Linked DNA regions of Streptomyces sp. 2114.4. The protein of the gene in region 1 interacts with the protein of each later gene in a pairwise test. Links are inferred from orthologs where the notes say so. Each region holds a gene or a part of one and is shown in the gene's direction. Other genes may lie near its edges.

Region 1 (7,452 bases):
CAGCTTGCGCAGCGCCACCAGCGCCGAACGGTCCGCCGGGTGCTCGTACGACCGCGAGGAGATTCCGGGGAATCGCCGCCGGTCCCGGCTCGGAACGTTCGCGCTGCCGCCTGGGCTCTCCGTCATTGGGGCCTCCCCCTGTTCGACTGCGTGTGTTTCAGACTAGAGGACGCCGCCGACAGGAGAATGGATGCTCGGGCGTACGCTGGCGATCGCACCAATGACCGCACAGGCCCCTACAGATGACCGCACGGGCCGTACCCGAGGGAGCGCACCGTCATGCCGTATCCGAGCGTGCTGCTCGCCGCAGCCCAGGAGACCGCCAGGGACGGGGGGCCCGGGTGGATCCTGCGCACCGTGATCGTCGTCGGCTTCGTGGGCGCCGGCCTGCTCGCCTGGTTCCTGCTGCGCGGCTACGGCCAGGACTGACCTGACGCGTGCGGCCCGGACGCCTCCGGGCGGAGTCGCCGTGAGCCCGCGGTGAGGCGGCGCTTACGATGTGGTGGAAGTCTCTGCCCGACCCCAGCCCGGATTGGTCCTGCTGACGATGAGCCTGCACACCACCGCACATTCCCTGGTTTCCTTCGCCGCCGAGCCCGGACACGAGGGCGGTCACGCCAGCCTCAGCCCGTTCGTAACCGGCGGCGGCGCCCTGTTTGTCCTGCTCCTCCTGCTCTGGATCACCACCCGCTTCAACCGGGACCGCTGAGCCCGGCACCCGGCCTCCGGCATCGCGCACAGCCCAGTAGGGTCTGCACGCATGGGAGAGCACACAGGGCCCGTGAAGCGGCGACTCGGAGTGATGGGCGGCACGTTCGACCCCATCCATCACGGACACCTGGTCGCCGCCAGCGAGGTGGCCAGCCAGTTCCACCTCGACGAGGTCATCTTCGTGCCGACGGGACAGCCGTGGCAGAAGAGCCACAAGACGGTGTCCCCGGCCGAGGACCGGTATCTGATGACGGTCATCGCGACCGCGTCGAATCCGCAGTTCTCCGTCAGCCGCATCGACATCGACCGCGGCGGCAAGACGTACACCATAGACACGCTGCGTGACCTGCGGACGGAGCACCGTGACGCGGATCTGTTCTTCATCACCGGCGCCGATGCGCTCAGCCAGATCCTGACCTGGCACGATGCCGCGGAGCTGGTTTCGCTCGCCCACTTCATCGGGGTGACCAGGCCCGGCCATGTCCTCGCGGACCCCGGGCTGCCCGCGGGAGCGGTGTCGCTGGTCGAGGTGCCGGCGCTGGCCATCTCCTCGACCGACTGCCGGGCGCGCGTCGCCCAGGGGGATCCGGTCTGGTACCTGGTGCCGGACGGTGTGGTGCGCTACATCGACAAAAAACAGCTGTACCGCAACGACCGCTGACGGGGCTGACGGAAAGGGGCACCGGTGAGCGACCGACAGGATCCGTACGGGCCGCAGGACCCGTATGCCCACGACCCCTATGGCCAGGAGCAGCAGGGGCATACGAGCTACACCTACGACGCCTACGGGCAGCCGGTGTACCGCGACGCCGCGCAGTCGTCGTACGAGCAGCACTACGACGCCTACGGGCAGCAGCCCGCCCCCTCCGCCTATGAGGGCTATGACCCCTACGGCGGTCACCAGAGCGGCCAGGCCCCACAGGGGCAGCAGGGATACCAGGGGCAGGCGGAGTACGGCTACGACGCGTACGGCCGTCCGCAAGTGCAGGACCGGACCGGCTATCCGCAGCAGTACGACCCGTACGGCCGGCCCCAGCAGCCGCCTCAGCAGCAGCCGCACCAGCAGGAGTGGATTCCCCAGCAGGCCCAGCAGGCCCAGCAGGCCCAGCAGGCCCAGCAGCCCCCGTACGAGCAGACCTCCTACGCGGACGGGCCCCGCTACGACGAGCCGGCTCCGCAGCGCCAGGACCAGCCGCCGCGGCAGCCGGAGCGCCGCGGCCCGGCGGACGACGGTGACGGGACGGGCACCCCCGGCGGTGCGCCCGGTTCCCCGGGCGAGGACCCGGAGTACCGCACCGAGCAGTTCTCCTTCATCGAGGAGCCGGACGAGGACTCCGAAGACGTCATCGACTGGCTGAAGTTCACCGAGAGCCGCACCGAGCGGCGCGAGGAGGCCAAACGGCGCGGCCGCAGCCGCATCGTCGCGCTGTCCGTCGTGCTGGCCTTGCTGGTCGCCGGCGGCGTCGGCTATCTGTGGTGGGCGGGCAAACTGCCCGGCCTGGCCGGTCCCGGCACCGGCCAGGCGGCCGCGGCCGGCGGGCAGAAGCGCGACGTCCTCGTCGTCCATCTGCGGGACACCAAGTCCGGGAACAGCTCGACGGCGCTGCTGGTGGACAACACGACCACCCACAAGGGCACCACCGTCCTCCTGCCCAACAGCCTCGTCGTTCCCAAGGACGACGGCAGCTCCACGACGCTCGGCAAGTCCGTCAAGGACGACGGCACCGAACCGACCCGGGACTCCCTCAACAGCCTCCTGGGCGCCGACCTCAAGGCCAGCTGGCGGCTGGACACGCCCTATCTGGAGAACCTCGTCGAGACGGTCGGCGGGATCACGCTGGACACCGACGCCACCGTGCCCGGCGCCAAGAAGGGCGACTCCCCGGCCGTCAAGCAGGGCAGCGCCCAGGACCTCAACGGCCAGGCCGCCGTGGCCTACGCCACCTACCAGGCGCCGGGCGAGCCCCAGACCCGGCAGCTGCAGCGGTTCGGCCAGGTCATGCAGGCGACCTTGAAGAAGGTCTCCAGCGATGCCGACGGCGCCACGGCCACCGTGAAGTCGCTGCTGCAGGTGCTCGACCCGCCGCTCACCGAGGGCCAGCTGGGCAGCTCGCTGGCGCAGCGGGCGGAGCTGGCGAAGACCGGCGCGTACCGCACGACGCTGCTGCCCGTGCAGGCGAACGGCACCCTCAGCCAGGCCGCGGCGGCGGGTGTGGTCAAGGACGTGCTCGGCGGCACGGTCAAGAAGACCGCCCCCGACGCGACCGCCCGGGTCGCCGTGCGCAACGCCACCGGCTCCCGGGGCGCCACCAACAAGGCGCAGGTCGCGCTGCTCAACGGCGGCTACAGCTTCGTCGACGCGGGCACCGCGGGCCCGGCCGCCACGTCCCGGATCACCTACGCGGACGCCGCCCAGAAGTCCAAGGCCGCTGAGGTCGCCAAGACCCTGGGCCTGCCGGCGGGCGTGGTCAGGCAGGGAAAGGGCGCCTCGAACGCCGACATCACGGTGGTGCTCGGGCAGGACTACAAGGGCTGACGGGGCCACCGCCCGGTGCCCGCCGGTGGAGGCCGGCGGGCACCGGGCGGCCGCTCCCCGCTGTGCCGCCCCTGCCCAGCCGCTGCGCCCACCCTGCCCGGCCCCCGTGCTGACCAGCCCGGACACCGGAACGGACCGACCGGTTCGAAAACCCAGTCGGGAGTGTCGGTGGTCCGTGAGACCCTTGAGGGGTACTTGACCGCCGATCCGGTCGTCCACGGGGACTGCGGCACGCGCCGCGGCTCAGCAGTGAGCCAGCTGCCCCTGCCCGGCCGGAGAGGCTGCCCTCGACCCGGAAAGCCGCTTGTGACCGCCACGGACCGTTCCCTCGAGCTCATCAACGCCGCCGCGCAGGCCGCGGCCGACAAGCTCGCGCACGACATCATCGCGTACGACGTCAGCGACGTCCTCTCGATCACCGACGCCTTCCTGCTGGCTTCGGCACCCAGCGACCGCCAGGTCAAGTCGATCGTCGACGAGATCGAGGAACGGCTCAACAAGGACCTCGGCGCCAAGCCGGTCCGCCGTGAGGGCGACCGCGAGGCCCGCTGGGTCCTGCTCGACTACGTCGACATCGTGGTGCACGTCCAGCACAGCGAGGAGCGCGTCTTCTACGCGCTCGAGCGCCTGTGGAAGGACTGCCCCGAGATCGACCTCCCCGAGGAGGCCAAGGCCACCCGAGGCAAGGCCGCCGAGCATGCCGAGGCCACGGCGGGCGAGCAGGACGGAGAACTGCTCTGAACGGCACCAAGGGCGGCCGGGGCCGCCGCATCGTCCTGTGGCGCCACGGCCAGACGGCCTGGAACCTGGAGCGCCGCTTCCAGGGGTCGACGGACATCGAGCTGACCGAGGAGGGCCGCGGCCAGGCGCGCCGCGCCGCCCGCCTCCTCGCCGCCCTGCGGCCGGACGTCATCATCGCCTCCGACCTGCAGCGGGCCGCGATCACCGCGAGGGAGCTGGCCGCGCTCACCCGCCTCGAGGTCACGCACGACGCGGCCCTGCGGGAGACCTACGCGGGCTCCTGGCAGGGGCTGACGCACGACGAGATCCTTGCGCGGTACCGCGAGCAGTACACCGCGTGGAAGCGCGGTGAGCCGGTGCGGCGCGGTGGCGGCGAACTGGAGACCGAGGTCGCCGACCGGGCCGCCCCGGTCGTGCTCGGCCACGCCGACAAGCTGCCCGACGACGGCACCCTGGTCGTCGTCAGCCACGGCGGCACCATCCGCACCACCATCGGGCGGCTGCTCGGCCTGGAGGCCCACCACTGGGAGGGCCTGGGCGGTCTGTCGAACTGCTGCTGGTCGGTGCTGGGCGAGGGCGCGCGCGGCTGGCGCCTGCTGGAGCACAACGCCGGCACCCTGCCGGAGCCCGTGCTCGGCGACGACGACTGAGCCCGCCGGGCGCCCCCGGCAGACCGGATTTCACATCTGGGCAGGTCGCAGGCTAAAGTTCTTCTTGTTCGCGGCGCCGCCGGGGGAAACCCGGGGGAGCGGAACAAGACCCGGGGCTATAGCTCAGTTGGTAGAGCGCCTGCATGGCATGCAGGAGGTCAGGAGTTCAATTCTCCTTAGCTCCACAGCCCGGAAGATCCCGCCTCCGTCTGGAGGCGGGATCTCCGCGTTCTGCGGCATCTCCGCGTTCTGCGGGTCCTCGGCGTGGTGCCGGTTCTCTGCATGGCGGGGGATCTCTCCGGGTTCCGGGACGCCGCCCACCGCCAAGGACGGCGAGACCAGCCGTATCTCACCGGCCGAGGCGTGCCGGCTCACCTTCATGGGGTGTTCCCCGCTGGCGAGGCGTCCCCGGTCTCCCACAGGCGCGCGACCTTTGCACCGGTCCGTGACAGCCGCCCGATCAGCGATTCCCCTGCCGGCTCGCCCACATGGCATCGGTGCGGGCCTCGGGTGCGCCCACCGCCCCCCTCTTGCCGCCGCGTTGGGAACCGTAGGCAAGGAGTACGCGGCGGAGGGGCGGGCTCGCGGGGATGGCGAGAAGGCGGACCTGACCCGGTCCGTGGTCCGTGGCAGAATCGGACGGCGCCGGCAGGGGAGGAGAGATCGCGATGCCCACGAGCATCCTCGAGGAGGTCAACGACCTGCTCGACGTGGCCGGGGCGCAGGGCCATGACTGGCTGCCGGAGTATGCGCTCCGCTTCACCTGTCCCGTAGATGCCCGTCCCCCCGCAGCCGGCGGCGATGACGGTTCCGCTCCGCAGTGCTCCTCGTGCGGCGCCTCCCATGTGGCGCAGGTGCTGGGTGACGACGGGGGCATTTCCTTCGTTTGTACGGCCTGCGGCCGCAGTTGGAGCTGATGGATGGGCGCCCACAGCAGGAAATGTGACTGGTGCGGCAGCGGTACGCCGATCGTCCGCGACATGGAACCGGTCAACGCCGACTACCAGTACTGGTGCGAGGAATGCGCCCGCGCCCTCGTCATAAAAGGCGACCCCATCGAGACCTACCGGGAGCTCGACGGGGAGCCGATCTACGGACGGCTGCTGGACGAGCACTGCACCCTCAAGCGCTTCTACTCGTTCGCGACGGCCTGAGCGGGGCCCGCTCAGGCGAAGCCGGCGGCAGCCGGGACACCGCGGAACTGCCGGTTTTGCGGGCGGCGTTGGGACGGGGGCGCGACGGCCGCCACGTCATTTAGCCGCGCGGGCGCCCGGTTCACACCTCACGGCCGGCGGCCGCAGTGCGGTGGCCGCTGCCCCTGCCCGGCCGCCGGCCGCGCCGCCACAGCCGGGCCCCGGCCAGCGCCAGCAGCGCAAGACCGGCGAGCGGATAGACGTCGGAGAGCAGCATCTGGACGCCGTTCTGGTGCAGTTCCTCGTGGCGGTGCCAGCGGTGCGGCACCCACCACAGCGCGAACGAGCAGAACAGCAGGCCCAGTGCGGTGGCCGCCGCCCACCAGCGGCGGGCGGCAGCGCCGGTCCGGTGCAGTGCCTCGGAGCCGAGCAGGATCACCATCGGTACGCACCACACCCAGTGGTGGGACCAGGAGATCGGGCTGACCAGGAGCGCGGTCGCCGCGCAGGTGACGACGGCCCAGGCGCGCTGCCCGCGCAGCAGCGACGCGGCCGCCGGCGCCAGGCCGAGGGCCGCGGTCAGACCGGCGGCCACGAGCCAGGCGGGGCCCGGATCGTGGGTGTGCAGCAGCCGGGCGAGAGCGCCGCGCAGGGACTGGTTCGCGGTGATCTCCACCTCACCGACCCGGTCGGCGGCGAAGACGATCTCGGTCCAGAAGCGGTGCGCGTCGCGCGGCAGCGCGAGCGCGGAGAGGAGGGCGGTGGCCAGGAAGGTGGCGGTGGCCACGGCGGCCTGCCGCAGCCAGGGGTGGCGGACGGCGCGCACCCCCGCGCCGGAGCGGAGCAGCTGCCCGGCACGGACGGCGCCGGCCAGTGCGAGGAGCACGGCGAACAGTGCCGGGGTGAGCTTGAGGCCGGCCGCGATCCCGATGCCGACACCCGCGAGGCGGTGGGTGTCCTTGCGGGTCAGGTCCCACAGCACGAGCGCGGTGAGCAGCAGGTTGATCTGGCCGTAGCGCAGCGTCGTCCACACCGGCTCGCACCACACCAGCAGCGCCGAGACCGCGAGCGTCGCGGCCGGCTGGGGGAGGTGCCGGGGCCGGCCGGCCAGCCGCAGCGAGAGGTGGACGACGGCGAGGAGCAGCACGAGGTTGCCGGCCGTGGCGAGGGTGCGCATCGCGGGGACGCCGAGGAGGGTGAGCGGGGTGAACAGCAGCGCCGCGAAGGGCGGGTAGGTGTTGGGCAGGTGTGCCGAGGTGGCCACCATGTCGTAGAGGGACCCGCCGTTGCGGACCGTGAAGCCCTCGGCGCGGTAGACCATGAGGTCGAGCATCGTCACATGGGCGAGGCGCTGCACGGTCCAGAAGACCGTGAACGAGACCAGGCAGGTGAGGGCCGCCGCGCGGGTGGGGTGCCGGCGGAGGACGCCCGGGCCGGAGCGGGTGCCACGGGGGTCGGCGGGCGCTTCCAGCTCCAGCGCGGTCACGGCGTACGGCTCCCCCAGGACGAATCGGGCACGGCGTGCCGACAGTACCGCGCGGCGCGCCGAGGGGCCCGGGTGCAACGGCCGGGGACCCCGGGCGCAACGGCCGAGGGGCCCGGGCAGAACGATTTGGCAGAAGGCGGGGAGGTCCGTGTAATGTAGGCGATGCCGCAGCGGGGAACCGGGGCGGGAAACAGA
Region 2 (6,365 bases), 2.5 Mb from region 1 along the record:
GCTGGAAGGCCTCGGACCAGTAGCCGCCGGAGCCCGGTGAGGCGCCCTCCGGCTCGTCGGTGACGGCGGTGAGCAGCGCGAGACGGTCCGCCGCTGCCGGGTCCAGACAGCGCTCGGCCAGGCCCATCACCCCGCTGAAGCTCCATGGGTAGCTGCCCGCGTCCCGGGCGATGTCCAGGGCGTCGACGACGGCCCCGCCGAGCGGTTCGGCCCAGGGGACCGCGCACACGCCGAGCATCCGGAAGGCCTCCGACAGCCCGTGGGCCGCGATGAACTCAGCGACCCACCGGGCGCGTTCGGCATCGGGCAGTACGGTCAGCAGCTTGGTCAGGTCCCGCGACGAACCGGCCGGTGCGACCTCGGACGCCTGGGACGGAGCGCCGGGCGCACCCAGCAGCGCCCGCGCCCAGTCGGTGTTCCGCTGGCGCACCGCGGCGCGGCACCAGGCGTCGTGCAGCTCCGTCCGCCAGTCGTCGGCCACCGGCAGCGCGATGATCGCCGCCGCGTCGCGGCCCCCGAAGCGGGCGTGCCATCCGTCCAGCGGGGCAGCCTCCACCAACTGGCCCAGCCACCAGGACCGTTCGCCCCGTCCGGAGGGCGGCTTGGGCGCCACGCCGTCCCGCTGCATCGCCGTATCGCACTCGTGCGGCGCCTCGACGGCGATCGCCGGTGCGCCGGCCGTACGGTCCAGGCCGACACAGGTGTGCGCGCGCTGCGCCATCCGGGCCGCGAGGGCGGATCCGGGCAGCGTGGAGAGCAGTTCGGCGGCCGTGGCGCGGACGTTCCGGCTGCGGTCGGACAGCGCCTGTTCCAGGAAGGGCTCATCGGCCGTCGAGAGTCCGTCACGCAGCGAGTCGAGGAACATCAGACGGTCCTCGGCCCGCTCCGTGGGCCAGGTCGTGGACAGCAGCGCCAGGCCGGCCCCCGGGTCCTGGCGGCGCAGCGCGGTCAGCAAGGCGACCCGCTCCGCGAACAGGCCCTCCTCCCAGCGGCGCCGTACGCCGTCGGGGTCGTCGGGGCTGTCGGTGCTGTCGGTGTCGTTGACGCCGCCGTGGTCGGAGAGCCCGGCCGGGCCGCCGATCCCCCGAAGCGCGAACTTCCACTCCGGGTTGAGCCGTGACAGCCACAGGGCGCGCGGCCCCGCCAGCGCCAGCGCGGCGGGCCGCAGGTCCGTACGGGCACGGGCCGTGTCGAGCAGTGCGGGCAGCAGCGCCTCCGGGGCGCGGTAGCCGAACTCCTCGGCGGCGGCCAGCCACTGGGGGAGCAGTTCGGTGAGGTCGGGGGCCGTGCCCCGGCGGCTGCCGCCGCTGCCGCCGCGGTCGGCGAGCAGCAGGGCCAGGCGGCGGCGCGCGGCGGGCGGCAGCGGGGGCCGCGGGTCGGCCGGGGCCGGGGCGGGCCGTTCGCCGGCCGGTGCCGGGCGTAGTGCGGCGCGGCGGCGCACCGTGCTCACCGCCGCCGCGTCCAGCAGTGCGGCCGCGGCGCCCTGCCCGGAACGCACCGCCACCGGCGGCGTCCGCCGCTCGGTCCCGAGGAGCGCGGCGCTCACGAGATCGGCCCAGGGGGCCGGGTCGGTCGGGGTGGGGGCGGGGGCAGGGGAAGGAGACGTGGCGGGTGCGGATGCTGGTGCGGATGTGGCTTCGGGGGCGGCGGAGGGAGTGGGTGCAGCGGGTGAAGTGGGTGAAGTGGGTGAAGTGGGCCTGGTGGTGGTCGTCATGCCCTTCCTCCGGGATCGGTGGTGGACGGTGTGTGCGGCCGGTGGGTGACGGGGGTGAGGGGCCTGGTCGGCGGGGCGAGGGGGGCCGGGGTCACAGAGACACCGGGGCCGGGTCCCAGGCGGTCAGCGGCAGGAAGCCGCGGTGGCCGCATTCGCCGAAGACCGTGATCGGCGCGCCGCCCGATATGGCGGCCAGCTGCCACAGGCCCGTCCGTCCCGGACCGCGCGGGTCCAGCGGCAGCGCCGACTCCCCGTCCGCGTCGGCCAGTTGCCAGCTTGTGCCGTCGCGGCTGGGGATCGGTGTGACCTCGGAGAGCACCACCGGCCAGGAGTCCAGCCACGGGTCGTCGCGCAGAGCGTCGCCGTACGCGGCCAGGGCGGCGTCGATACCGCAGCCGGACGGCACGGGGCCCGGGACCGCCGGGGCGTGCCGCTCGCCCAGGGCGGCGCGGAGGGGGCGGGCGCCGGGGTAGTAGGCGAGGTCCGCATCGAGCACCAGACCGGGGGGCAGGGCCGGACCAGGCCGGCGCTGGGCGCCGCCGCCGAAGGAGAGATGCAGCGCCATCCGGCCGGTCCGCTCGCCGCGGAGGAAGATGCGGCGAGTGGTCAACGCGCCGTCATCGGTGTCCTGTTGGGCGAGCACCAGCCAGCGGTCCCGGACCGTCGCCGCCTCGGAGCCGGTCAGCAGATCCGCCGCCTCCGTGGTCAGCCCCACGCGGGAGCGGACCGTTGCCGCGAGGGGGGCCGGCAGCCGCTCGATTCCAAGGAACCCCTGGTCGAGGAGGTGCAGCAGGGCGCACTCCTCCAGCAGCCGGGCCGGCCAGTCCGGTCCGGACGCCACGACCGCATCCAGCTCGCGCACCCGCGAGGCGAGTCCGGGCGCTTGGGCGTCGACCATCCGGGCGGCCGTCTCGCCCCAGGAGCCCCCTCCGCCGCCGCCCGGCCGGGAGGTCCCCCCGTCGGCGCGGCCGGCCGAGGCCAGCCCCGACTGCAGCAGATCCTCCAGGCGCTGCTCCAGCTCCGTCGCACCGGCGCCGATCCGCTGCATCCGGCTCTCCGCCCGCCGCTTGGCGGCCTCCGGGTCGGCAGGCGCCCGCGAGGGAGCTCCGCCGCCCGGGGCCGACCGGGCGGACCGCTCGGCGCGCTCCCGGCGGCCGGCCAGCCACTCGCCCGCCCACGGCGCCGGTTCCCCGGCCGCCACCTCCCGTTCGCCGCCCGCCCAGAGCAGCAGCAGCCCCAGCGCGTGCTTGCACGGAAATTTGCGGCTCGGGCAACTGCAGGTGAAAGCAGGACCGTTGAGGTCCACCGCCGTGCGGTACGGCTTCTTGCCGCTGCCCTTGCACTGCCCCCACACCGCGCTCGCGTCCGCGCCCGTTTCCGACCACGGCCCCGGCGCCGCGAGCTTGCCGCCCGCCCTGCGCGAGGCCTCGTCAGGCGCCAGCGCGAGCACCTGATCCGTCGTCCAGCGTTCCCCCTGCGGATTCATGTCATCGACGCTACGACGCCCCACTGACAATCGCCGCGGAACGCGATGAACTCGCAGCTCAGGGTGGGTTTTCGGGGGATTGTCAGTGGCGTGGTGCAGGCTTGATTCCGCAAGCGGCCGCAGGGATTTCGCCGTCCCGGCCGCACACGTTGCGACGAGGGGGAACCATGTCCGAGAACAGCTTCAAGACGACGGACGACGCGACCGAACCGAAGGGTGGGACGGCGGCGCAGGGCGCGGGCGGCGAAGCGCTGCGACCGCACGCCGAGGACAGTTTCGCGGCGGAGCTGACGGCCCTCGCGGCGGCCGACGACCGGCCGCGCCCGGAGCGCTGGCGGCTCTCGCCGTGGGCGGTCGCGACCTATCTCCTCGGCGGCACGCTCGCGGACGGCACGGTCATCACCCCCAAATATGTCGGCCCGCGCCGGATCGTCGAGGTCGCCGTGACGACGCTGGCGACGGATCGCGCACTGCTCCTGCTGGGCGTGCCGGGCACCGCGAAGACGTGGGTGTCCGAGCATCTGGCGGCGGCCGTCAGCGGCGACTCCACCCTGCTGGTCCAGGGCACGGCCGGCACCCCCGAAGAGGCGATCCGCTACGGCTGGAACTACGCCCAGCTGCTCGCCAACGGCCCCAGCCGCGAGGCGCTGGTGCCCAGCCCGGTGATGCGCGCGATGGCACAGGGCATGACCGCACGGGTCGAGGAACTGACCCGTATCCCCGCCGATGTCCAGGACACGCTCATCACCGTCCTGTCGGAGAAGACCCTGCCCATCCCGGAGCTGGGCCAGGAGGTGCAGGCCGTCCGCGGCTTCAACCTGATCGCCACCGCCAACGACCGCGACCGCGGGGTCAACGAACTCTCCAGCGCGCTGCGCCGCCGCTTCAACACCGTCGTCCTGCCGCTGCCCGCCACCCCGGACGAAGAGGTGGACATCGTCTCGCGCCGGGTCGAGCAGATCGGGCGCTCGCTGGATCTCCCGGCCGGGCCCGAGGGGCTGGACGAGATCCGCCGAGTCGTCACGGTCTTCCGCGAGCTGCGGGCCGGCCTCACCTCCGACGGCCGCACCAAGCTCAAGTCGCCGTCCGGCACCCTCTCCACGGCCGAGGCCATCTCGGTGGTGACGAACGGGCTGGCCCTGGCCACCCACTTCGGGGACGGTGTGCTGCGCGCCGGGGACGTGGCCGCGGGCATCCTGGGGGCCGTGGTCCGCGATCCGGCGGCGGACCGGGTCGTATGGCAGGAGTACCTGGAGACCGTGGTGCGCGAGCGCGACGGCTGGAAGGACTTCTACCGCGCCTGCCGTGAGGTGAGCGCATGACCGGGCCGGTGCTGCTCGGGGTGCGGCATCACGGCCCCGGCTCGGCGCGGGCGGTGCGCGCCGCCCTCGACCAGTGCACGCCGGACGCGGTCCTCATCGAGGGACCACCGGAGGCGGACGCGCTGGTGCCGCTGGCCGCCCAGGAGGGGATGCGTCCGCCCGTCGCGTTGCTCGCCCATGCACAGGACGATCCCGGCCGCGCGGCGTTCTGGCCGCTGGCCGAGTTCTCCCCGGAGTGGGTGGCGATGCGCTGGGCACTGGAGCGAGGCGTCCCCGTCCGCTTCATCGACCTGCCCGCGGCGCACTCCCTGGCGATGGGGGACGGCGAGGGGCCGGGGGCCGGTGAGGAGTCGGTGACCGATGGAGGGCCGGTGACCGATGGAGGGCCGGCCGACGAGCTTTCGGCCGCCGGACAGGAACGGGAAGAGGTATCCGACGAGGCACCCGACGAGGCCGCGGTGCGGGTCGATCCGATCCGGGTGCTGGCCGAGGCGGCCGGGTACGACGACCCCGAGCGCTGGTGGGAGGACGTGGTCGAACACCGCGGAGGTGCGGGAGGAGCGGGGACCGCAGGGGACGCCGGTGCGGACGCGCTGGCGCCGTTCGCGGCGCTGGCCGAGGCGATGGGGGCGCTGCGCGAGGCGTACGGGGACGGCGGCCATGACCGTGATCCGCTGCGCGAGGCCCATATGCGGCTGCGACTGCGCGCCGCGCGAAAGGAGTTCGGGGAGGGTGTCGCCGTGGTGTGCGGTGCCTGGCATGTACCGGCCCTGGCGCGGCGTACCACCATGGCCGCTGACCGGCAGCTGCTCAAGGGCCTGCCGAAGGTGAAGGCGGCGGTGACCTGGGTGCCCTGGACGCACCGACGGCTCTCCCGGCACAGCGGCTACGGCGCCGGTATCGCCTCACCGGGCTGGTACGGCCATCTCTTCGGGGCCCCCGACCGCCCCGTGGAACGCTGGCTCACCAAGGTCGCGGGGCTGCTCAGGGAAGAGGACTACGCGGTCTCGTCGGCGCACATCATCGAAGCGGTGCGGCTCGCCGAGGGGCTGGCCACGGTGCGCGGCCGCCCGCTGGCCGGCCTGACGGAACTGAACGACGCGGTCCGGGCCGTGATGGGGGACGGCTCCGATGCGCCGTCCTCGCTGATCCACGACCGGCTGGTGGTGGGGGAGGTGCTGGGCGAGGTTCCGGAGGACGCCCCCGCCGTGCCGCTGCAACGGGACCTCACCCGCAGCCAGCGGACGCTGCGGCTCAAACCGGAGGCTCCGGAACGGGAACTGGAGCTGGACCTGCGCAAGGAGACCGACGCCGGCCGCAGCCGCCTGCTGCACCGGCTCCGGCTGCTCGGCATCCCGTGGGGCGAGCCCGGCCGCTCCCGCGGCAGCACCGGCACGTTCCGGGAGACCTGGCGGCTGCGCTGGGAGCCCGAACTGTCGGTGCGGGTCGCGGAGGCCGGTATCTGGGGCACGACGGTCCTCTCGGCCGCCACGGCCAAGGCCGCGTCCGAGGCGTCGGAGGCGGCCACGCTCGCCGAGGTCACCGCGCTCGCCGAGCGCTGCCTGCTGGCCCAACTCCCCGACGCTCTCCCGGTGGTGATGCGGGCGCTGTCGGACCGTGCGGCGCTGGACGCGGACGTGGGCCATCTCGCCCAGGCGCTGCCCGCCCTCGTACGGTCCGTGCGCTACGGCGATGTGCGCGGCACGGACGCCGCGGCGCTGCGCGAGGTGGCGACGGGCCTGGCCGAGCGGGTCTTCGTCGGGCTGCCACCCGCCTGCCTGGGCCTGGATGCCGACGGCGCCACCGAAATGCGCGGCCATCTCGACGCCACGCACCAGGCCGT

The links. The genes of interacting proteins can lie anywhere in the genome.
Region 2: the proteins of rsfS (region 1) and CFW40_RS22020 interact in binary tests that used the Escherichia coli proteins (3 or more experiments, as listed by UniProt). The link is inferred for Streptomyces sp. 2114.4 from one-to-one orthologs.

What each region holds. Positions count from the first base shown.
Region 1 is NZ_FYEY01000001.1:2,529,975-2,537,426, reverse strand. Bases 2,375-5,270 are described here. They hold rsfS (ribosome silencing factor), read left to right. Parts: upstream 2,375-3,553; coding sequence 3,554-3,988; downstream 3,989-5,270. Other genes in these bases: CFW40_RS11050 (histidine phosphatase family protein), read left to right, coding at 3,985-4,638; CFW40_RS11060 (LCP family protein), read left to right, coding at 2,375-3,247. In the rest of the region: CFW40_RS11075 (M48 family metallopeptidase), read right to left, coding at 1-126; CFW40_RS37050 (hypothetical protein), read left to right, coding at 280-429; CFW40_RS37045 (hypothetical protein), read left to right, coding at 548-709; nadD (nicotinate-nucleotide adenylyltransferase), read left to right, coding at 761-1,372; more of CFW40_RS11060, read left to right, coding at 1,397-2,374; CFW40_RS11040 (hypothetical protein), read left to right, coding at 5,307-5,555; CFW40_RS11035 (hypothetical protein), read left to right, coding at 5,559-5,792; CFW40_RS11030 (glycosyltransferase 87 family protein), read right to left, coding at 5,914-7,257. UniProt on the Escherichia coli protein: Functions as a ribosomal silencing factor. Interacts with ribosomal protein uL14 (rplN), blocking formation of intersubunit bridge B8.
Region 2 is NZ_FYEY01000001.1:4,986,413-4,992,777, forward strand. Bases 2,592-5,444 are described here. They hold CFW40_RS22020 (AAA family ATPase), read left to right. Parts: upstream 2,592-3,367; coding sequence 3,368-4,522; downstream 4,523-5,444. Other genes in these bases: CFW40_RS22015 (SWIM zinc finger family protein), read right to left, coding at 2,592-3,200; CFW40_RS22025 (DUF5682 family protein), read left to right, coding at 4,519-5,444. In the rest of the region: CFW40_RS22005 (DUF5691 domain-containing protein), read right to left, coding at 1-1,714; more of CFW40_RS22015, read right to left, coding at 1,806-2,591; more of CFW40_RS22025, read left to right, coding at 5,445-6,365.